One region of the Paenibacillus sp. VCA1 genome, then DNA from elsewhere that is predicted to be linked to it. Evidence: a T-box and tRNA genes for the amino acid it is inferred to sense, from the RefSeq annotation. Region 1 holds a T-box; the other holds one or more tRNA genes.
The links. A T-box is a leader RNA that pairs with one kind of tRNA and senses whether it is charged. The one in region 1 lies ahead of RJP21_RS27155 (valine--tRNA ligase), so its partner is inferred to be a tRNA-Val.

Region 1 (10,962 bases):
TAGGAAAGCACCGATTTTGTCGTTTTCTTCGCTGCCTCGTCGTCTCCATACAGCGACAGCTTCGAAAATTCGATATACCAGTCGCAGAGGTCATCCCAGATGAAGTTATAAAGCAAGCGGCCGGTTTCGCCAAATTCATAGGCATCTATTAGACGCGTGATGTCCCGGGAAGTTTCGTTCAGGCGGTGCAGAATCCAGCGGTCGGCCGTGCTCAGCTCGCCGCTAATGTCGATGTCGTCATAACTGAACCCTTCAAGATTCATCAGGGCGAAACGCGAGGCGTTCCAGATCTTATTCGCGAAATTCCGTGCCTGCTCAACGCGTTCCCAGCGGAAGCGCAGATCCTGCCCCGGCGTGCTGCCTGTCGAAATCATGTAGCGCATCGCGTCGGCTCCGTACTTCTCGATGACGTCCAGCGGATCGACGCCGTTGCCGAGCGATTTGGACATCTTTTTGCCTTCCGGATCGCGGACCAGGCCATGCATGAGCACGTCCTTGAACGGAATTTCTCCCGTAAATTCAAGCGCGGTAAAGATCATCCGGGCAACCCAGAAATAAATGATGTCGTAGCCGGTCACCAACACATCCGTCGGATAGTAGCGTTTCAAATCGTCGGTTTGGTCAGGCCAGCCCAGCGTCGAAAACGGCCACAATCCGGAGCTGAACCACGTATCCAAGACGTCTTCGTCCTGGTGGAGGTTCCCGGAGCCGCACTTGGAGCATTTTTCAACGTCGTTATAGGCGACATGGATTTCGCCGCAGTCGTCGCAGTACCAAGCCGGGATACGGTGTCCCCACCAAAGCTGGCGGGAAATGCACCAATCGCGAACGTTTTCGATCCAATTCAAATAGGTTTTCTCGAAGCGTTCCGGCACGAAGTTAACGCCTTTGCCCGACTTCTGCGCTTCGATGGCGGCTTCGGCGAGCGGCTGCATTTTGACGAACCATTGCGTGGACAAATAAGGCTCTACGACGGCCCCGGTGCGCTCGCTATGCCCAACCTGATGGACATGGTCCTCGATCCGGATCAGAACGCCCTGCTCCTTCAAGTCCTGGACGATCTGCTTGCGGCATTCGCTGCGGTCAAGTCCTTCGTATTTGCCGGCCTGATCGTTCATCGTGCCCGTTTCGTCCATCACCGTAATTTGCGGCAGGTTATGGCGCAGGCCGACCTCGAAATCGTTCGGGTCATGGGCAGGCGTAATTTTTACCGCTCCGCTTCCGAATTCCTTGTCGACGTACTCGTCGGCGATGATCGGGATTTCGCGCCCGACGATCGGCAGCACGAGCATTTTTCCGATCATGTCCTTGTAACGTTCGTCTTTCGGATGAACCGCGACGGCGGTGTCGCCGAGCATCGTTTCGGGACGTGTCGTCGCAACCGTGATATGCCCGCTTCCATCCTTCAGAGGATAGGAGAGATGATACAGGTGACCCTGCACCTCTTTATATTCGACCTCGATGTCCGACAACGCCGTACGGGCGGCCGGATCCCAGTTGATGATGCGTTTGCCGCGGTAGATGAGCCCTTTTTCATGCAGCTTGACGAATACTTCGCGCACGGCTTTGGACAAACCCTCGTCCAGCGTAAAACGTTCCCTGGAATAGTCGAGGGAGAAGCCCATTTTCGCCCACTGGTCGTGAATGGTTTCCGCATATTTGTCCTTCCACTCCCATACCTTTTCCAGGAACTTCTCCCGGCCCAGGTCGTAACGGGATACGCCTTCCTCGCGCAGCTTCTGCTCCACCTTCGTTTGGGTGGCGATGCCGGCATGGTCAGACCCCGGAAGCCACAGCACGTCATACCCCTGCATCCGCTTGGTGCGGATCAGAATGTCCTGCAGCGTAAAATCGAGCGCGTGCCCGATATGCAGCATGCCGGTGACGTTCGGCGGCGGGATGACGATCGTGTACGGCTTCGCGTCCTTGCGCTGCCCCGCCTTGAAAAACTCGCCGTCAATCCAATATTTGTACCACTTCTCTTCGGCTGCCTTCGGATCATAAGTCGTCGGCATCTCTGTCGTCAATTTGTTGTCCTGCTCTGTCATATTCTTACTCCTCCATCACAAGATCGGCTTCTTCAGGATTGCAATCAATCCTTGGCAAAAAAAACAAAAAAGCCTTCCGTCCTCAAAGGACGAAAGGCTGTTCTTTCGCGGTACCACCTTTGTTTCGCGCCATGGCCAAATGCCAAGCCTGATGCATGCGGCTTCTTTCCATACGGAAGGCTGCCATCATGTACGCGACACTTCATGCAGATAACGGCTGCAGCCGGCCATGCCCTAACCCGAGCGCAAAAGCGAAAGGGATCAAGCAGACAACTCCCGGGCGACTTCGGTTGAAACAGCATCCTGCGGAATCTCTCAGCGCAGCAATTCCGCTCTCTGAAGGGCATGTCAATCCTACTATTCCCGATCATCGTTCTTGACAAAATATATACTCATCATAACTTGGTTATCGACTTTAGTCAACATAACGGGACTGCTCGCCTAAAGTCAATAGACTTTAAGGATTATTATTAACATATGCATGTTTCTTAAACAGGTTCCGCCATGGAAACGGCAAAAAAGCGCCCGGCTCTTTTGAAAGCCGGACGCTTTTTAAGGCAATCTTACGGGATGTACAAAATCTGTCCTTCCTCGACGGTTTGATCCGTCAAGCGATTGTGCAGCAAAATTTCGCGGGCGGTCAATTGATAGCGGTTTGCAATGGTCTCGAGCGTTTCTTCCCGTTGAACGATGCAAAGCCGCACTTTCCGGAATTGATTTTTCTCCGAGCTGCTTCCGAGAAAGAGATTCTGCCACTGGATTTCATCGCTGCCGGTCGATTCCCTTTCCGCTTCCTCCGCCTTCGGCTCTTCCGGCGTAGCCTGCTGCTCCTGATCTTTCAGCGAACGGCTCGACGACAATAGCGAGGAAAAACCGATCGGCTCCTTTTCGCCGGATTGCTGTTCCTTTTTGCTGCCGAACGCAACCCGGGGTTCCCGTTCGTCCTCCGGCGCTTCTTCCTGCGGCACCGGTTCCTGGTGAAAAGCGCTGAACGGGAAGGAGGGCTCAAAGGGTTGTTCCTGCTCGGCTGAAGTCAGGTAGAGGTCCTTTTCCGGTTCCTCGTTCGCTTGTATCGCCGTTTTTTCGGGATGCAGCAGCTCCGATTCGTCCTCATGCTCAAAATGCCAAACGTTTGACTGAACATGGCCCTTGCCGCCGCGCTCCCCGGATTCCTTGTCCGTATGTAACGCGGCAGGTGCAGGCGCCTCCTCAGCTGGCGGCTCCTCTTCGGCAATACGCTGTACGGCCGCCGGTTCGTTGTCCGGCTGCGTTTCGGTTTCGCTTGGACTGCCTGCAGCTTCCGCTGCGGCAGTATCTTCGGCTGCAAACGCCTCCGTCTCCCCGTCATCCGCCGCTGCCGCATCGTACGGCTCCCTGGCTTCCTCCTCATGGGCGCTCGTCTCCCCTTCCTCCAAAAAAGCGGCAAGCACCGGATCCTCCGCGGGATCCTCGGACGCATGTACAACCGTAAATTCATCGGCACTCCATGACGATGCCGGCTCGCTCGCCGCCGTTTCGATGCCGCGGAGCGAAAGAACGCCCGTAATGTTCATGCTCCGTTTGGACAAAAGATCCACGTCGAAGTTTTCGATCTCCACGGAAATCTCGTCCAGCGAAGATACGCGATTCGCCGGAACCGTAATTTCGACGGGAATAAGATGCTCCAGCTTCTGGGTACCGTTATCATCCTCCCCGTCGCCCCTGTACAAGCCGGTTAGCATCAAATGGCCGCGGAGCGCAACCTGTTCATCCTGACTGATGACCTGGATATGGGGCAGCAGCTCGACTTCTTCCAGCTCGGCTATTCCCGGCAGTTCTTCCGATAAATGAATCCGTTCATAAATGTCAAAACGCAAACCGTAGGACTGGTCAAACACGGAATGATGTCCTCCTTTCGGCATATTTCTAACCATGAGCTTCCTCACGGCATGAGCCCCAAAAAGCGTTACTCATTTAATCTATATGCTCCAAATAGAAGGGCATTCCATTTTTGCGCCCGTCCGGCGATTTGCGTCTCTATATTTTCATCTATTTCATTGTATGGTTGACAGCTTCTGCCCAAGCTGCCGCAGATCGTCTGGCCAGGGATCGTCAATTTCGATCCGTTCGCCCGTAAAAGGATGGGTAAAGGCAAGCCGTTCCCCATGCAGCGCCTGTCTGCCGATCAGGGCCGTGCTTCCTCCGTATAGGGAATCCCCGAGAAGCGGATGACCCAGATGGCTGAGATGGACCCGGATTTGATGCGTGCGCCCCGTCTCCAGCTCCAAATGGACAAGCGAGGCGTTTCGGTACGTCTCGCCCAATCGTACGCGGGTAACGGCATGTTGGCCCGTAGGCGATACGCGCCGACGCTGCTTATGGTGGCGGTCTTTGCCGATCGGCAGATCGATCACTTTCAAATCGGCGGACACCTTCCCTTGGACGAACGCGGCGTAGCTGCGGGCGATGCGTTTATGACGCATATCTTCGTCCAGTTTGAGCTGGGCCCAATCGTTTTTCGCATACAGCACCGGGCCGGACGTATCTTGATCCAGCCTGTGGATGTGCCTGACGGCCGCATCCTCGCCCTGCATTTGATAATAAGCGGCGACCGCATGATCCAGCGTCGGCTGCTCCATTTCGTCTTTTCGGCCGTCCGGGTGGATGTTCATGCCTGCCGGTTTATGGACGACCAGGCAAAAATCATCCTCGTACAGCACGTCCAGTTCCCGCCAAACGGGCTTTATGCCCGCCGGCCGAACGGGAAAGAGGGCCAGCCGAAGCCGGTCCCCCCTCCATTCGATCCCTTTGTTGGCCTGCAGCTGCCGAAGCAGCTTTTCCGGCATTCCCAGCGTCTGCAGCAGCCACTGTACCGTAGCCTCATTCCTGTCGGAAGCCCCGGTCAGAACTTTCCCCGGGGTCAGCTCCAGCCACTCGCCGCGGCGGCGCCACGCCGTCACAGATTTTTCAGGGCATTGTAGTTGGCGGCGATGGTCGCGTCGATATCCTCGACGCTGTGGGCGGCCGAAACGAACATGCCCTCGAATTGGGAAGGCGCCACGCTGATGCCTTCCTGCACCAAATTGGCGAAATATTTCGTGAAACGCTGAAGATCGCTGGCTTTCGCCGTATCATAGTTCACGACCGGCCCTTCCGTGAAGAATGGGCACACCATCGAGCCGATCCGGTTGAGCGTTACGGGAACGCCAAGCTCTTTGGCGTTTTTCTCGAATCCGGCCGCAAGGCGCGAGGCGCGTTCTTCAAGCTGGTCGTAAACCGCCGGCGTCAGCAGCTTCAGCGTCGTATAACCGGCCACCATCGCCAGCGGGTTGCCGCTGAGCGTACCCGCCTGGTAGATCGGTCCGGACGGAGCGACCTGCTCCATAATCTCGCGTTTTCCGCCGTATGCTCCGACAGGCAGGCCGCCGCCGATGACTTTGCCTAGACAGGTAAGGTCAGGCGTAATGCCGAACAAGCCCTGCGCACAGTTGATATGTACGCGGAAGCCGGTCATAACCTCGTCGAAGATCAGCAGGCTGCCGTATTGGGTCGTAATGTCGCGAAGTCCCTGCAAAAAGCCGGGGAGCGGCGGCACGACCCCCATGTTGCCGGCGATCGGCTCGACGATGACGCAGGCGATTTCTTCGCCGAAACGTTCGAAAGCCACCTTCACCGATTCCAGGTCGTTGTACGGCACGGTAATCGTGTTCGTCGCCACGCTTTCCGGCACGCCGGGGCTGTCGGGCAGGCCAAGCGTCGCTACGCCGGAGCCCGCTTTGATCAGCAGGCTGTCCGCATGGCCGTGATATGAGCCTTCGAATTTCACGATTTTGCCGCGTCCCGTATAGCCGCGGGCAAGCCGGATCGCGCTCATCGTCGCTTCCGTGCCGGAATTGACCATCCGCACGACGTCGATGGACGGAACCCGCTCGCAGACCAGTCTGGCCATCTCCGTTTCGATCAAGGTGGGTGCGCCAAAGCTGGTTCCTTTGGCCGCCGTTTCCTGAATGGCCGAAATAACTTCGGGATGGGCGTGGCCCATAATGAGAGGACCCCAAGAGCCGATGTAATCGATAAAGCTGTTGCCGTCGATATCGTAAATCCGCGATCCTTGGGCGCGGTCCACGTAAATCGGCGTCAGGCCTACCGATTTGAAAGCCCGCACGGGGCTGTTCACCCCGCCGGGAAGATATTGCTTGGCTTCTTCAAACGCAGCGCGGGAAGCCTCTTCTTTCCGTCTACCATTCATATTGCTCATGAACGTCACTCCCGTATATAAGATTTAGCGCTCCTGCATCCAGCGGGCGGCGTCTTTGGCGAAATACGTTATGATGATGTCGGCGCCGGCCCGTTTCATGCCGGTCAGCATTTCTTCGACGATGGCCTTTTCGTTGATCCAGCCTTGCAGCGCGGCAGCTTTCACCATCGAATATTCGCCGCTTACGTTGTAAGCGACCAGCGGCAAATCGAATTGATCCTTCAGCGTCCGGATGATGTCCATATAGGCGAGCGCCGGTTTGACCATCAGCATGTCCGCGCCCTCCAGCACGTCCGTTTCGGCTTCGCGCAGCGCTTCGCGGGCGTTCGCCGGATCCATTTGGTACGTTTTGCGGTCCCCGAACTGAGGCGCGGAATCGGCCGCTTCGCGGAACGGTCCGTAAAAAGCGGAAGCGTATTTGACCGAATACGACATAATCGGCACATGTTCGAATCCGGCTTCATCCAGCCCGGCGCGAATCGCCTGCACGAATCCGTCCATCATGTTGGACGGAGCGATGATATCCGCTCCGGCTTTCGCCTGGGAGACGGCGGTTTTCGCAAGCAGCTCCAGCGATTCGTCGTTCATGACGTCGCCATGGACCTGGCCGTCCACTTCGAACGTATGAACCATGCCGCAATGGCCGTGGTCGGTAAATTCGCACAGGCAGGTATCCGCTACGACAAGCAGGTTCGGGTACCATTTTTTGATCAAACGGGTCGCTTCCTGTACGATGCCGTCCTCCACAAACGCCGATGTGCCCACGCTGTCTTTCGTTTCGGGAATGCCGAACAACAGCACGGCAGGGATGCCAAGGGCCACGATTTCGTCCACTTCGGGCTTCAACATGTCCAGCGAAAAATGATAAATTCCCGGCATGGAAGAGATTTCGTTTTTCACTCCCGTACCGTGGGTTACGAAAATCGGCATAATCAAATCGTTTACGTTCAGCACGGTTTCGCGCACCAAATTGCGCATGCCAGCCGACTGACGCAAACGGCGGTGTCTTACAATCGGAAAACTCATGATTCATTACCTCCTGTGTCGTTCATGCTTGCTGTTCATTTTGCTTGTTCTTGCCCCTGTTTATCGCTCAGATATGAACAAAGGGAGTCGAGCAGTCCGTCAATCGTCGCCTGTTCGGCCACCACACTGACGCGTAGCCCCGCTTCGGCGGCAGTTTTGGCCGTGATTTCCCCGATGCAGGCGGCTTCCGCTTTGTTCAGCAGCCGGACCGGATCCTGCACGCCCATCTGCTTCAGCTTGGCGATCAGATTCGTTACGGTCGAAGAACTGGTAAAGGTCACCACATGGATGGCCCCTTCCTCAAGCAGCTTCAGAAGCTCCTCGTCCTCATCTCGACTTACGACGGTCTGATAAGTATCTATGGCAGCAACCTCAAGCCCCATTTCGGCCAGCTTCTCCGGCAACCAGGCGCGCGCAAGGTCGCCCCGCGGAAGCAGAACCCGCTGCCCCGGCTTCAGCAGGTCGCCTAAAGTTTCGATCATTCCTTCGGCCTGGAAACGCCCCGGAAGCTCGACCGGAACGATGCCGCGCTGTTTCAGCGCATCGGCCGTGGCCGGCCCGACCGCGGCTATGCTCGCCCGGTGGAGCGCCCGGATATCCCGGCCTTGTTCCTGTAGATGCCGGTAAAAATATTCCACGCCGTTGACGCTCGTGAAAAATACCCAATCATAACTTTCAAGCCTTTGAAAGGCGTCTTCGATCTGTTGAAGCATCTCCCGGTCCTCAGGATATACCGTTTCGATGACCGGAAATTCATAGGCTTCGCCCCCCAGCTCGTCGATCCGCTCCGAGAGTTTGGATGCCTGCGATCTTGCGCGGGTCACGAGGATCCGTTTGCCGAACAAGGGAAGAAATTCGGCCCATTTCAGCTGCTCCCTTTGCAGAACGACATCGCCGACGACGATAACCGCCGGCGGCTGAAAGTTTGCGGCCGACACCCGCTGCTCGATATCCGCCAGCGTTCCCGTCAGCGTCTCCTGCTCGGCGCGCGTTCCCCATCGCACGAGCGCTACCGGCGTGCTGCCGGGGCGGCCGTACCTCATGAGCTGATCCGCAATATAGCCGATCTTGGACACGCCCATCATAAACACAAGCGTCCCCGTCGCATGGGTAACCCGCTCCCAATCGATCATGCGGTCCAGCTTGTCCGGGCTTTCATGCCCGGTGATGATGGAAAGCGACGAAGCCATTTCCCTATGGGTCACCGGGATGCCGGCATAAGCGGGAACGCTGATGGCCGCCGTGACGCCGGGCACGATTTCGTAAGCAATTCCGTTTCTCTTCAGCAGCCCGGCTTCTTCCCCGACGCGCCCGAAAATCGTCGGATCGCCGCCTTTCAGCCGGACGACGGTATGGCCTTCCTTCGCCAAGTCGACAAGCAGCTGGTTGATTTCCTCCTGCTTCATCGTATGCCGGTCCGGCAGCTTGCCGACGTAAATTTTCTTCGTTCCCGGTTTGACCGCCCCAAGCAGCTGCGGGGCTGCAAGGCGGTCATAGACCACCACATCCGCTTTTTGCAGACATTCCATGCCTTTCACCGTGATCAGCTTGGCGTGGCCGGGGCCTGCTCCAACCAGATATACTTTTCCCGCCATCTCCTCATCCCCTTACTCCCTGGCTTGTTCGAGAATTGCCTCCGCTCCGCGTTCAATCAGCTTCCGGGCTACGTCCTCCCCAAGCTTGTCCGGATCGGTCCCGGTCATCGTTTCTTTCAGGATGACGTCTCCGTCCGGGGAGCCGACCATTCCCGTCAATTGTATGACATGTTGTCCGGCCGGGGAATAATCCTCCGTCGTTTTAACCAAGACTGCATGCGCCCCGATCGGAACTTGGCAGCCGCCGTTCAGCACGCCTAAAAATTTGCGTTCCGCCGCCACGGTCAGCTCGGATTCCTTGTCGTTGTACAAGGCCAGCAGCTTCAGCAGCTCCTCGTCGTCCCCGCGGCATTCGATGCCCAGCGCCCCTTGCCCGACGGCAGGCAGACAGGTTTCAACCGGAAGATAAGCCGTGATCCGATCCTCCCAGCCCATGCGGTACAAACCGGCCGCAGCCAGCAAAATCGCCTGAAATCCTTCCGTTTCCAGCTTTTTCAGGCGTGAATCGATGTTGCCGCGCACCGGCTCGAGCGTCAGGTCTGGACGGTACGCCTTCAGCTGGCTGGAGCGGCGGAGGCTGCTAGTCCCCACTTTCGCGCCTTGCGGCAGCTCATCAATGTTTTTGCCGTCCAGCGTGATGAGACAGTCGCGTGGATCCACCCGGCGCGGCACCGCGCCGTTGATCAGTCCATCCGGCAAAACCGAAGGCATGTCCTTCATGCTGTGCACCGCCATGTCGATTTCCCCGTCAAGCATCGCCTGCTCGATTTCTTTGACGAACAGTCCCTTGTCCCCGACTTTGGACAACGTGACGTCCAAAATGCGGTCGCCTTTGGTTACGATTTTTTTCACCTCGAAATCAAATTCGAAGCCATGCTCCTTGCAAAGCTTTTTCAGGTCGTCGATGACCTGTCCCGTTTGTGTCAGTGCCAGCGCACTTTGTCTGCTGCCTACTACGATTGTCCGCATTTCTATTCCTCCTGGTTGTCGTCGATCCACTGCCTGATTCTCTCCGCGCTCCAGCAGGCGAAGCCGTCCCGCCGCAGAGCGTCAAGCATGTCCGGTCCGCTTGCCTTTTTTAACAGCTTTTGCCGTGCCGCCGGATCGCAAACCTGCTCCTTGATCGTTTTTCGCATTTCATATAAGCAATCGAGATAAGCCTCGTATTCCGTACCGAATTGTTCCTCCAGCTTTCTCCGGATCGTGCTCGCCGCAAGCGGCCCGGCTCCCGAAGCCGAAACGGCGATCAAAAGCCGCCCCCGGCGAAGGACGCTCGGATGGATGAAGTTTCCCGATTCCGGACGATCCGCCACGTTGGCCAGAATGCCGCGGCCGGCGGCTTCCTCGGCGACGGAGCGGTTCACTTCCGGATCGTTTGTGGCGGCATGCGCCATAAACGCCCCTTCCAGATCTCCCGGCGCATATTTCCGGGACAACCAACGGAGCTCTCCCTGCTCATGACGCTGCTTCAGGACCGGCGTAATCCGAGGGCTGATGACCGTCACAAGCGCGGAGCAGGCGAGCAGCTCGCCCGCCTTTCTTTCGGCGACCCGCCCGCCACCGACCACGACGCAGACGCGTCCCGCACAATCCAGCATGATCGGCATATACGACTTCACGCCGCATCACTCCCCACTCCAGCGATGAAAATCGGACCATGAATTCAACACAAAAATGATGATGATAAACAGATAGCCCGTCAGCAGCCATTTCGCCATCAACGTTCCCGTATGCTGCTGCGAGCGTTTCTTGAACAGATAGAAATAATAAAACCCGAGCCCCGCAAGCGTCGCAAGCACCTTCAAATCTAGAAGCAAGTTGATCCTGCCTTCGGAGACGACCGACAGCACCGCGACGATAAAGGAAACGGTCAACACGGGCGTCCCGATGAAAGCAAGCGAATAAGCATATTTGTCGAGTATTTCAAGGCTGGGGAGGCGCCGCACCGTGTCCGTCCATTTCTTTCCTTTCAATTTTCGGTGAAGGAACAGGTACATCAGCGCAAAAACCGCCGCGATGGTATAAATGACGAAACTTAGATTAGCGAGCGTAATAT
Region 2 (10,962 bases), on a different contig from region 1:
GATGATCTAGCAAAGGCGACTTCATCTTATGATATCTTGAGTAGAATGCTCCATCCAAGAAGCCCAATGAAAAAGATATATGAATTACAACTAGGAAGTATAGGGTGACGGATATGATTAAAATTAAGAGAATTACGTGTCCAAATGAATTAACTGAGGATGTAAAAAAAAATCTGACTCAGGAATATAAAATCAGTGGTAAGAATGTGTGGAACTTAGAATATATCAAAAATGCTTTGTTGGAAATGAGCAAAGGGAAATGTATCTTTTGTGAATGTAAGTTAGGTGAAGAAAGTAAGTTTGTTGAAGTGGAACATTTTCATCCCAAGTCGATATATCCAGATGAGGTTGTTGAATGGACGAATTTACTTCCTATATGCAAAAGATGTAATGGGAAAAAATTAGACCATGACACCAAAAAATATCCAATTATTAATCCTACAATCAATGATCCGAAAACACATTTGAAAATGAAAAATTACAGATTTATTGGTAAGGATCAGATAGGAAAGGAAACAATTGGCGTTCTCTCGCTCAATGATTTAAAAAGGCTTGTGTATCCTAGATCAATAATTGGTAACAAAATAGCAGAATTATTAGAGGATTTATTAGAAAGAATAGACGATTTAAGTCACAAGGAAGAATTATCACGTCGGGAAATAAACAGTATAACTCACAAACTTGAAAATTTACTTAACTCCTGCCAGTCAGATTCAGAATACAGTGCCACTTGTGCCTATTCTCTTTTCGGTGACGAGAATTATTATGAAATTCGCTGTTTTTTTGTTGAAAAGGGTTTATGGGATACAGAATTTGAGTTATTAGAGACTAGTGCTAAAAATAATTGGCTCGAAGTAGAATTCGTGAACACATAGATATCAAAATATATTCCTTGGTAATGTGTTACGGATACTTTATTTACAGGCACGGTGATATTTTGTAAAATAATCAAAACATATACGGAAACACCGTTGTGCAATCCGGAGGCACCGGTAAAAAAGACCCTGCTGGCTACGTGCTGGCAGGGTCTTTTTTATCTTATTTTAAATTATCTACGGCATATTTTGCTTCTTCCTTAGTAAATTTTTCTCCGTATTCTGAAATCAATTGATCGTAAATAGCCGAATTTGACATATTCATAGATTCTGCATATTGCTCCGCCTTTTTCAATGCATTTTCTTTCCAATCCCATACAATGTTATTGATAGCATATTTAGCGGCTTCTGGAGGAAAATTCTCTCCATATTCAGAGGTCAATTGATCGTAAATAGCAGCCTTTGACATACTCATTATTTCCGCATACTGTTCCGCTTTTTTTAATGCCGATTTGTGTTCTCTAGGGACGTTATCTTCTTCTGCCTTTTGTTTTGCCTCAGCCTCGGCCTTTGCTTTTTCCTCTGCATCAGCTTTGGCTTTCGCTTCAGCCTCTTCTTTTGCCTTCTGTTCTTCTTGCGCTTTCTTTTCTGCAGCTTCGTTCGCTTCTTGCTCAGCTTTTTGTTTTTTAGCTTCATCATTGGATGCGGTATCCTCTGTTTTAGCTACTACTGTTTCCGTCTTAGTACGCGACTTCTCTTTATCACTAGCAATTTCAGTTTCTGTGTTAGGATCAGCCATTGCTGCAATAAGTGTTATTGCGAAACACGCTAATGCCGACAGGAGTAACCTTTTTGCGTTGCCAGTTTTTTTGAACCGCGATATTAGTCCTAATACAAGCAGAACAATACAAGCGATAAAGCTAATTAGCCCTAAAGCCATCCACATTTTATATATCCCCCTAAGAATGAAGTAAGAAGCACATTCAGTCTAACAAACCCGGGAAGATATATCCATAAAATTAAATCAAAAAAAGGATTTCAACCCATTGGTTGGAACACTAATTATGTGCTTCTATTAATGCAATTTAACCAGTCGTTTCACATATTCAATATCCTCATGAGGCATCCACGCAGGACCAGATCGTCTGAATCTTAGTACTATCCGGGTAACATGTAGGTTCGACCTTGCCTGTTATCTTTTCCCAGTCTTGCAGCCGTATAATAATCTTCTGACCGAATTGAGCAGCTATTTGTAATTCTTCGATCATGGTAATCACCTCTATGTATTAATTCGATAATTTAATGTTAACTCCCTTTTTAAAGAAGAAAGGCCCTCCATAAGGAAGAACCTTCTTAAATAATAAACTTCGTAAACACCGGATCACGCAGCAGCCCTGATTTGTACCAGTTTCGCATTTTCACCTCAGCACGGATTCTTGGCTCCAGGTACACGAAATTACGATCCTCTCCTGATATAATCTTTTTGCTTGCCGCATAAAATTCCTTCTTTGTCGTTGTCCCCGGGCCATGCTCGATGATCCCAGCTGGACGAAGCCTTCCGGATCCATCCAGAACGGCGGTTAGCCATCCGAAATCTTCTTTACGATATCCTGTGATAAACACCTCTGCATATGACCAGTTAATGACCTTTTGCCAGGTTTCGGATCTTCGCGTTGAATTTTCAATTCCAAATAACCAATTATTTAATGTTTTTAGAAAATAACGTATAACCTTGTGTAAAATTACTTGTTTATATATATATCAACCAAAAAAAAGGTGGATCGCACTATTAAGGTATAGATTGGAATACTTCCGGCATCAATTACATTAATGAAGCATGGGTTGTCGAATCTTTAGATAGCAACGTAAACTCTTATTTGGCAACTTCGCTTATTTAGTGCGATCCTTTTGGATCGAAATTGTGATTTTTCGAATGAGGTCAAAAGATAAATATCAATGATCTGCTGAGGGATTTTATGCCGTTAAAATTTTAATCCGGAGAAGCTACGCTTCCCACTTCCCACATAAATCTTAATGATTTCTGTGCGGTAATGGCCAACTTCCGTGAACACAATTTAAATGCTTCTTCCCAAGTGATATACAAATTAAAAGGCCCTACCCGCGTGTGCGAGTATGAGCCTATTACTGATTATTAATCATTTAATTTCATTATTATTCAATTACTCCATATACATAACCATCAAGTATTCCTGAGCCTGTTAATGTCTTAGGTGTATATCCCCATACTGTTTCTGATTTAACCAAAGAAAAATCAGCATAGGTGTCTTGTTTTCCTTGAGTATAAATCTTATGAGGTATAAACATTAGATATCCTGTTTTTCCCTGTGTGATACTTAATGAATAAGTGTTTGACACAGAAGCGGATGATGACCATGTATAACTGCACTGTAATTTAATTTGCTTCAAAATATCTCCATTGGCTACATTAGCTGAAAATGATTCGGATTCAGTTGCCGAATATGTAGCATTACTGGTGCATGGATTAGGGGCATTAGAAGGACAGTTGTACGGATCAGTTACCCGATAGGCTGAACCTGTCACTTCAGAATCTAGTTGCTTAGTATATTTAATGGTGACAAGAACACCGGTAGGTATGATATACCGAGAAAGAGGCGTAAGCTCGTCTTGTGATTTGGCTATCTTATCTTTTATTTCTTGATCTTGCTGTCTGATTTTAACAAATTCTTCGAAATCGACTTTCTCTAATCCTCCATCAGGAGTTGTTTTGTAAACTGTTGTGATAGTTTTACCAGTTATCGGGTCCTGAAAATACTGATCGCCATCTACATTCTTGGTTGCGGATGTTTCATCCGATACTGGATTTGCACTAGCACTAAATGCAAAAACTGCGAAAATCAAAAGTGATAAAAATCCGGTAAACCCAATTTTAAAGATTTTCATACATTTTCATCCTAATTTGTAAAATTATTATAATTCAAATTAAATGTACTATTCTTTTCTATTATGTGTCAATATAAATATAAAAAAAGTTAGGAGAGATCAATATGAATAAGCGAGGAGCAGGCATATCATTTATTGGAATAGCAGCATTCCTTTATGGAATTCGGTATATAGCTGCAGCAATCTTTGGGTCCAAAACAACAGTACTCAGTGACAAGTTTTTTAATGCTGCTTTAGAATATATAGGACCGAACCTTTTTTATTTAAGTGTTATTTCTTTTATAATAGGTCTGATCTATCTCTATTTTGCCGAGATTGTGGATAGTTCCAAAGGCAACAAAGATTCAGAATAATTAAATGTGGAGGCTGATCGTGTAAACGGAACTAGAAAATCAGCACTCAGAGCGCGGTGTAAAAGGAGATCATTGAAGTCTTGAAATTAAAGGATGTCTCAGAATTAATTGAATACGTAGATGAAAAGGCCACCATGGCATAATTGCCTGGTGGCTTATTTTTACATTGATAAAAGAACTAATGTTCGTATACAATACAAACAAATGTTCTTATTCGGAGGGGTTGCTATGCCAGAAAGATACATCGGTCAGATTATTGAAATTGTATATTTGGATAGCAAGGGCAAAATAACGCAACGGCAAATAGAGGTGAAGGCGATTCGCGATGGAATAGTAAGGGCTACCTGTTTAAGGACAGGATCGCCGCGAGCATTTCGAAAGGAGAATATCCTGGCGTGGAAGCCAGTGAACAAAGGAGCTGGTCGGAATGCTTGCTGATATTGAACGGAAAATACTCCAGATTCTTTACAATTATTCCGCTGATCGGTACCGTTTGCCATCGATGAAGGAAGTGATAATCAAAACCGGGAAGAGCCAGAAGGATATAACACAAGCGCTGTTAAATCTGAAGGATCAAACTAGTTCGCGAGTTTATTGAGGCATTAACGAAGGAAGCTAAGAAAAATCAAGATACTAAGCTTGAAAAATATATTAAATGGGCGGAAAGTAAAGCTGATTGGTTAGATCCATTAATTGCGAAAGAGGATGAAATTCTTGGTCAAAAGCATAAGAAAGTGTTCAGTAATCCCGAGTAAGGTTAAAAGAATAAAATAAACAATTAATAACTATACATCGATATCATGAAGATAAATTTATTTGAGAGTGCTCTAAAATACTTGGAGCTGGAGAGTGTGATATAGTGAACCGAGATATCCATGGGTTAAATGACCTTATTAAGATTGAAATCAATAATGAGGAGGTTCACAAATTATTGCGTGAGCAACTCACATTAATAGTTAATGAAGACAGTATTTTGGATTATGTTTTTTGGGACACAAAGGAACTGAAGCGTCGCACATGCATGTGTTGGAACACTATTCAAGAAACGTTCTTCTATGATCCCGAGTTTCCAAAAAGAAAGATTGGAGGGAAGTGGTATTACCCTGCTCGTGAAGCAAGACAATATCTGGAACTTTGGTTAATGAATCAGTAATTAGCAGGTATTGATGATTTGCGTCAATCACCATTCGAGAAGGGAATAGGAATAATGAAAGATAATAAAAAGCCCTTGCTACGCAAGGGCTTTTACTGATGATCTGCAGTGGGCTCGAACCACTGACCCCCACCCTGTCAAGATGGTGCTCTCCCAGCTGAGCTAGCAGATCGTATCGGAGAACAATTAATATAATATCAGGCTGCGATTTAAGTGTCAACATTTTTTTTGAAAAATATAAAACAGCGACCCTTCCGGCGATCCGGAAGGCATATTAGACTACTATTTTTTTGAAATGAACGAATACTTCGCCGCATGATCCGGGAACAATGAGCGATAAAGCCTGTTTCAGGCCGTTTGCGTTTCGAAACGGGCAAAAAGGTTGTATAAGTGAGTAAACCGGCTAAAGGAGTGGCATACCATGCCGAAAACATGGCGGTACAAAATTTGGGGCTGCTGCCTGATCGTTTTGCTTTCCGGCTGTTCGGCGGGCCAGTCCAGCGCGAACAGCGGCGACGGCTCCCCGGTGATGAAAGATATCTACAACCGGTCGGTCCCGGCAGACGTGTACTCCAAAGGCGAAATCACCCCACCATGATCATGCGACCAAGTGCAAGAGAGGCAGCCGCCGCTGCCTCTCTTTATTCTTCATCCCATTTGCGGGAATATCCTTTTTTCGTCACGTAAATAAAAGAATAGATCAATACGGCAGACATTACCGCGCAAAGAAAGATCGTGAACCCCATCCCCATATCGCCCTTTCGGCTCCTCTCCGTGATTATAGCTTAACTATACATGAAATTCATTTTTTTGTATAATAATCGAACCGTGCTTTTTCGCAAATGGAAGCGGCAAACGGAACAATGAATGACGAAGGAGAGGTTTCATCATGGCTGCCGAAATCATCACCGTGACGACGCCGGAACAGCTGCAGCAAGCTCTGGACATCCGGAAGAAAGTATTTGTCGAGGAACAGCTCGTTCCCCTTGATCTTGAGATCGACGAGCACGATGCGATCAGCGAAGACGTGCATCATATTTTGGTGCAGAACGAAGACGGGGGGTACGTCGCCACCGGGCGGCTGATCTACTACAACAACGACACCGCCAAAATGCAGCGGATTGCCGTGCTTAAGGAGCATCGCCAAGGAGGGTACGGCCGCATTCTGTTGATGGCGCTCGAGAACCGCGCGCGCGAACTGGGGCTGGCTTACTCCATTTTGGATGCGCAGTGCCAGGCCGAAGGCTTTTACGCCAAACAGGGCTACGAGACCATCTCCAAGGAACCTTTCGACGACGCCGGCATTCCCCATGTCCGCATGAAAAAATCGCTGTAAGGCGAATAACGGCTCTTTTGACAGGGGATGCTAAATGAAGCCCGCAAGCTGGGCATCTCACCTGTAAAGGAGCGATGACACAATGGGAACTCCAGGCCGTGAACATTTTATCGCCGTCCAAAAAAACGGTGACGGAGATTTGACTGCGTTCAAAACCTCGTCGGGGCGTGTCCTCAATTACGAGGAAGCGATGCAGGAAGTCAAAGCCGGTGCGATCGCCGGCGTGAACGTGTTTAAAGGAAGGGACGGGGAAATGTATATCCGCGGCGACGCGGATGGCGATCCATCAAACAATTTGGATAATTTGCCCCGCTTTGAATAGGATAACGCAAAAATCCGGTGCAAGCATGTCCCCATGCCTGCGCCGGATTTTTTTTGGGCTCCCCGAAAAGTATCCGAACCCGCTTCGAAGCCGAAGACGCGCTTTGCAGGGGGTGTTTTGCGAAGCCTCAAACCGTATAAATGCGCCCCTGCTCCATGAAGGTCATACCGGCCGTTTTGCCTACGAAATCATCTTTGTTGTCCCCGTAATGCATCAAATAAGTCATGCTGCGGATGCGTTCCGGAAGGCTCCTTAGCTCGGTCAGCGTCGTGTGGACGTTGCCCGGGCCTTCAAGCTGGCAGTCGTGCATGATCATGCGGCACCCGCGCTGCTCGACCAGCCGCTCCAGCAGTTCGGGATCGAAAACCATGTCGGAGCTGTAGAACAGCTTTTCGTTTATGTACAGGGAATAGCTGTTTTTTCCCGGAATATGCCGGTTCGGAATCAGCTCCAACCGGATATGGTCCGAAATGTCATAAGGCTTGTTCGGCGCAAGCGGGCAAACCTCGAACAGATCTTCCAAGCAGGTGATTTCCCCTTCCTGATACAGGCCCCCCTTTAACGTATGCTCCCACAAGATTTCGGTCAACGTCTCGGCAATGTACAACTTGATTTTTCGTTTGTAGGTGAACTTCATTTTAAACCCGAGCTCTTCGAGCCCGCCGACATGATCCGCGTGGATATGGGTGATAAGCACGGCGTCCACGTCCTCGAAGGATTTGCCGAGCCGGTGCAGCGCAAGCGGAGCGGTCACTCCGCAATCGATCAAAAGCGTAAACGCACCGTCCCGAAGCAAAGCGTTGTTGTTGAAATAGTTTTTGGCAAAGGCGCTGCCCGTGCCGATCATTTGCAATTCCAAATTCAAAACAATGCACCTCCCGCGTTGGTTTAGAATTCATTATATACCATAAGTTCCACTTTTGTTTTCATCTCCATACAATGCAGCAAAGGCATTTAGGAAAGCGGGGGCTTAGGGCATGGTTAAAGGCAAAAAACCGGCGAAAGCCAAAGGGGAAAAGGTTTATAAAGGCATGAGGCTCGTCACGTCGGATGTATGCGAAGCTTGCAAAACGCCTTGCGAACGCGGCATGGCCTATGCGGCACGCATGAGGGAACCCGGCGCCGTCGGCAAAGGCGTTCCTTGCATATTAACAAAGGTGAAATAAACGCCTTGCACGAACACAACCCAAACCTGCGCGAAATGCGCAGGTTTTTTCGATACCAAGAACGAGCATTTCAATTTTCAGGAAATTTCAGAGTTGAAAAATTAACCTGATAAAAGGATGGTTGGACCGCAACTTGCGCACTTACTTTTAGTATATATATACAACAGCATGAAGGAAATGGAGGGAATTAAAGGATGAGAAACTGGAAAAAGATATTGGTATGCGTCTTCGCCTTCTCCCTGATGGGCAGCTCCGTCATGTTCGCGGATTCGGTGTCCCAGAAGATCCGGGTTTGGATCAACGGCCAGGAAGTGCAGGACGGCGGTTACGTCATCGACGGCAAAACCTATGTCCCTATCAGGGAATTCAACGGTGTGGTCACGTACGACGGCGATTCCAACCAGGTGAAATTCATTAAGCCGAATGTGCATATTTTCCTGTTCAAAGGCGATACGGTGTTCGGCAATGTCAATAAAGGCAAGCTGAAATTCAACGTATTTTGCCAAGTGGACAGCCTTTCGGAGAACGTGTCTTCGGTCAAAGTCGCCATCACCGATCCGTCGGGCAACGTGAAGGACATCCAGTCGCAGGATCTCGGCAGCAGCCAAAAGGACAATTTTTGGTTCCGCACATACGATTTTACATACGACTTTAAGGTGGCCGGCAAATACAAGGTTGGATTTTACATAAAAGCTTCCAAAAACGCCGATTACGAACTGGTTGCCGAAAAAGTGATCACCGCTCTGAATTAAAAACCCCTTTTTGGAATAGGATAAATTGACCAGAGCCTTCCGACGTGATACGATACGAAGGTATGACTATATAACCTAAAGCGAGGTTTTTGTAATGAGCGATCACACACATGAGCACGGCGATGCATGCGGCCATGACCATGATCACGATCATGAGCATGAAGAATTTGTTTTGACGCTGACCGATGAGCAAGGAAACGATGTAGAAATGGTTCTTGTCGAAACGTTTGACGTTGGCGAGAATTTGTACGCATTGCTGCTCGAGCGTGAAAATCCGGAAGCTGACGGCATCATTCTGCGCGTGGAAGAAGAAAACGATGAGATGATGCTTTACAATATTGAAGACGAAGAAGAATGGAATGCTGTGGAAGCGGCTTACAACGAGCTCGTTGCCCAGCTGGAAGACTGATTCTTCGCGAAGCGCCCCGAACGTAAAGAAACCCGGCACCGCGATAAGCGGTACCGGGTTATTTTGTTTCCTTTTCGGATTAGAAGATCGGATCGGTTTCGACGATGACCTTGACGTTTTGGATATAGCGGTCCTCAGGTCCTTTGACGGGAAGGCCGACATCCACATGATCCACGATGTAATCGATGTTGTCCTGGGAAATGACTTCGCCCGGAAGCAGGATCGGAATTCCCGGAGGATAGACATAAATGAACTCGGCGATGATCCGGCCGGCGGATTCCTTGAACGGAATCACTTCCGTGTCCCCGTAGAAAGCATCCCTTGGAATGAGGGAGAGCTGGGGAATTTCCGGAATTTTGACGATCAGTTCATTGGCCGTGTTGACGTTGTAATACGTTTCCGACAGCTTGCGGAGAGCTTCAAGCAGGATCGAAACCGTCTCCTCGTTGTCGCCCGGCGTGACCAGGCAAAGGATGTTGTACATATCGCTCAGCTCGACTTCGATGTTGAAATGATCGCGCAGCCAGTTTTCCGTTTCGTAACCGGTAATGCCCAAATGGCGGACATGGATGGTCAGCTTGGTCGGATCGTAGTCGAACGTGGCTTCCCCTCCGAGGATTTCGTCTCCGAAGCAGTACAAGCCGTCGATTTCGTTGATGCTGCGGCGGGCTTTTTGCGCGAGCTCAATCGTTCTTTGCGCCATGTCGTGGCCGTTGATCGCCAAATTGCGCCGGGACGTGTCCAGCGATGCCAGCAGCAGGTACGAGGTCGAGGTGGTCGTCAGCATGCTGATGATCGTCTGCACGCGCTGCGGGTTGACGTAACCGTTTTTCGTGTTCAGATTCAGCACCGAGCTTTGCGTCATGGAGCCCCCAAGCTTGTGCACGCTTGTGGCGGCCATATCTGCGCCGGCTTCCATCGCCGACATCGGCAAATCCTCATGGAAATGGATGAGCACGCCGTGAGCTTCGTCCACGAGGACGGGCACATGGCGGCTATGGGCCAGGTCGACGATTTCCTTCAGGTTGGCGCAAACGCCAAAGTACGTCGGATTGATGACGAGCACCGCTTTCGCATCCGGATGGCGGTCCAGGGCGCGCTGTACGGATTTGGTCGTGATGCCGTGGTCGATGCCCAGATTCTCGTCGCGGGCCGGGGAGACGAATACCGGTTTGGCGCCCGAAAAAATGATGGCCGACATGACCGATTTGTGAATGTTGCGGGGGACGATGATTTTTTCTCCCGGCGAGCATACGGACAGGATCATCGTCATGATGGCGCCGCTTGTCCCCTGCACGCTAAAATAAGTATAATCTGCGCCGAAGGCGTCGGCGGCAAGCTTTTGCGATTCTTCGATAACGCCGGTCGGCTGGTGCAGGTCATCCAGCGGCGCAATGTTGATCAAATCTATGGATAGGGCGTTGTCACCGATAAACTCTCTGAACTCGGCGTCGGTTCCCATGCCCTTTTTATGTCCGGGAATATGAAACTGTACGGGATTTTTTGCCGCATGCTCCTTCAGAGCGGTAAATAGCGGCGTACGGCGATGGTCCATCGTATGCTGTCACAACCTTTCATCTGTTAAAATTACAAGGATGAGTATAGCAAAATGGGGGGCGATTGCAAGCACGCATTTTGCTCCCTCGTGAAAATATGGAAAGATTATGGGGTACATTATAAATATGCTTCATTTTCATGCCGGGATTTATGAATGGAAATTTCGCCAACAAGGAA

Region 2: it has a tRNA-Val gene. The T-box ahead of RJP21_RS27155 (valine--tRNA ligase) is inferred to sense a tRNA for this amino acid. The anticodon was not compared.

Annotation. Positions count from the first base shown of each region.
Region 1 is NZ_JAVLSX010000016.1:68,658-79,619, reverse strand. Features, by position in the region: gene RJP21_RS27155 (valine--tRNA ligase) at 1-2,048, opposite strand, end outside; T-box leader at 2,131-2,428, opposite strand; gene RJP21_RS27150 (LysM peptidoglycan-binding domain-containing protein) at 2,612-3,925, opposite strand; gene RJP21_RS27145 (RluA family pseudouridine synthase) at 4,082-4,987, opposite strand; gene hemL (glutamate-1-semialdehyde 2,1-aminomutase) at 4,984-6,285, opposite strand; gene hemB (porphobilinogen synthase) at 6,310-7,311, opposite strand; gene cobA (uroporphyrinogen-III C-methyltransferase) at 7,347-8,906, opposite strand; gene hemC (hydroxymethylbilane synthase) at 8,919-9,875, opposite strand; gene RJP21_RS27120 (precorrin-2 dehydrogenase/sirohydrochlorin ferrochelatase family protein) at 9,878-10,525, opposite strand; gene ccsA (cytochrome c biogenesis protein CcsA) at 10,532-10,962, opposite strand, start outside.
Region 2 is NZ_JAVLSX010000002.1:195,741-206,702, reverse strand. Features, by position in the region: gene RJP21_RS04430 (AAA family ATPase) at 1-108, shown strand, start outside; gene RJP21_RS04425 (HNH endonuclease family protein) at 114-875, shown strand; gene RJP21_RS04420 (Ltp family lipoprotein) at 1,039-1,587, opposite strand; gene RJP21_RS04415 (DUF6060 domain-containing protein) at 2,988-3,737, opposite strand; gene RJP21_RS04410 (hypothetical protein) at 3,842-4,090, shown strand; gene RJP21_RS04405 (group-specific protein) at 5,022-5,243, shown strand; tRNA gene RJP21_RS04400 (tRNA-Val) at 5,343-5,415, opposite strand; gene RJP21_RS04395 (hypothetical protein) at 5,665-5,841, shown strand; gene RJP21_RS04390 (GNAT family N-acetyltransferase) at 6,133-6,579, shown strand; gene RJP21_RS04385 (DUF3892 domain-containing protein) at 6,662-6,901, shown strand; gene RJP21_RS04380 (MBL fold metallo-hydrolase) at 7,029-7,766, opposite strand; gene RJP21_RS04375 (hypothetical protein) at 7,879-8,067, shown strand; gene RJP21_RS04370 (stalk domain-containing protein) at 8,262-8,819, shown strand; gene RJP21_RS04365 (DUF1292 domain-containing protein) at 8,914-9,228, shown strand; gene RJP21_RS04360 (aminotransferase class I/II-fold pyridoxal phosphate-dependent enzyme) at 9,308-10,783, opposite strand.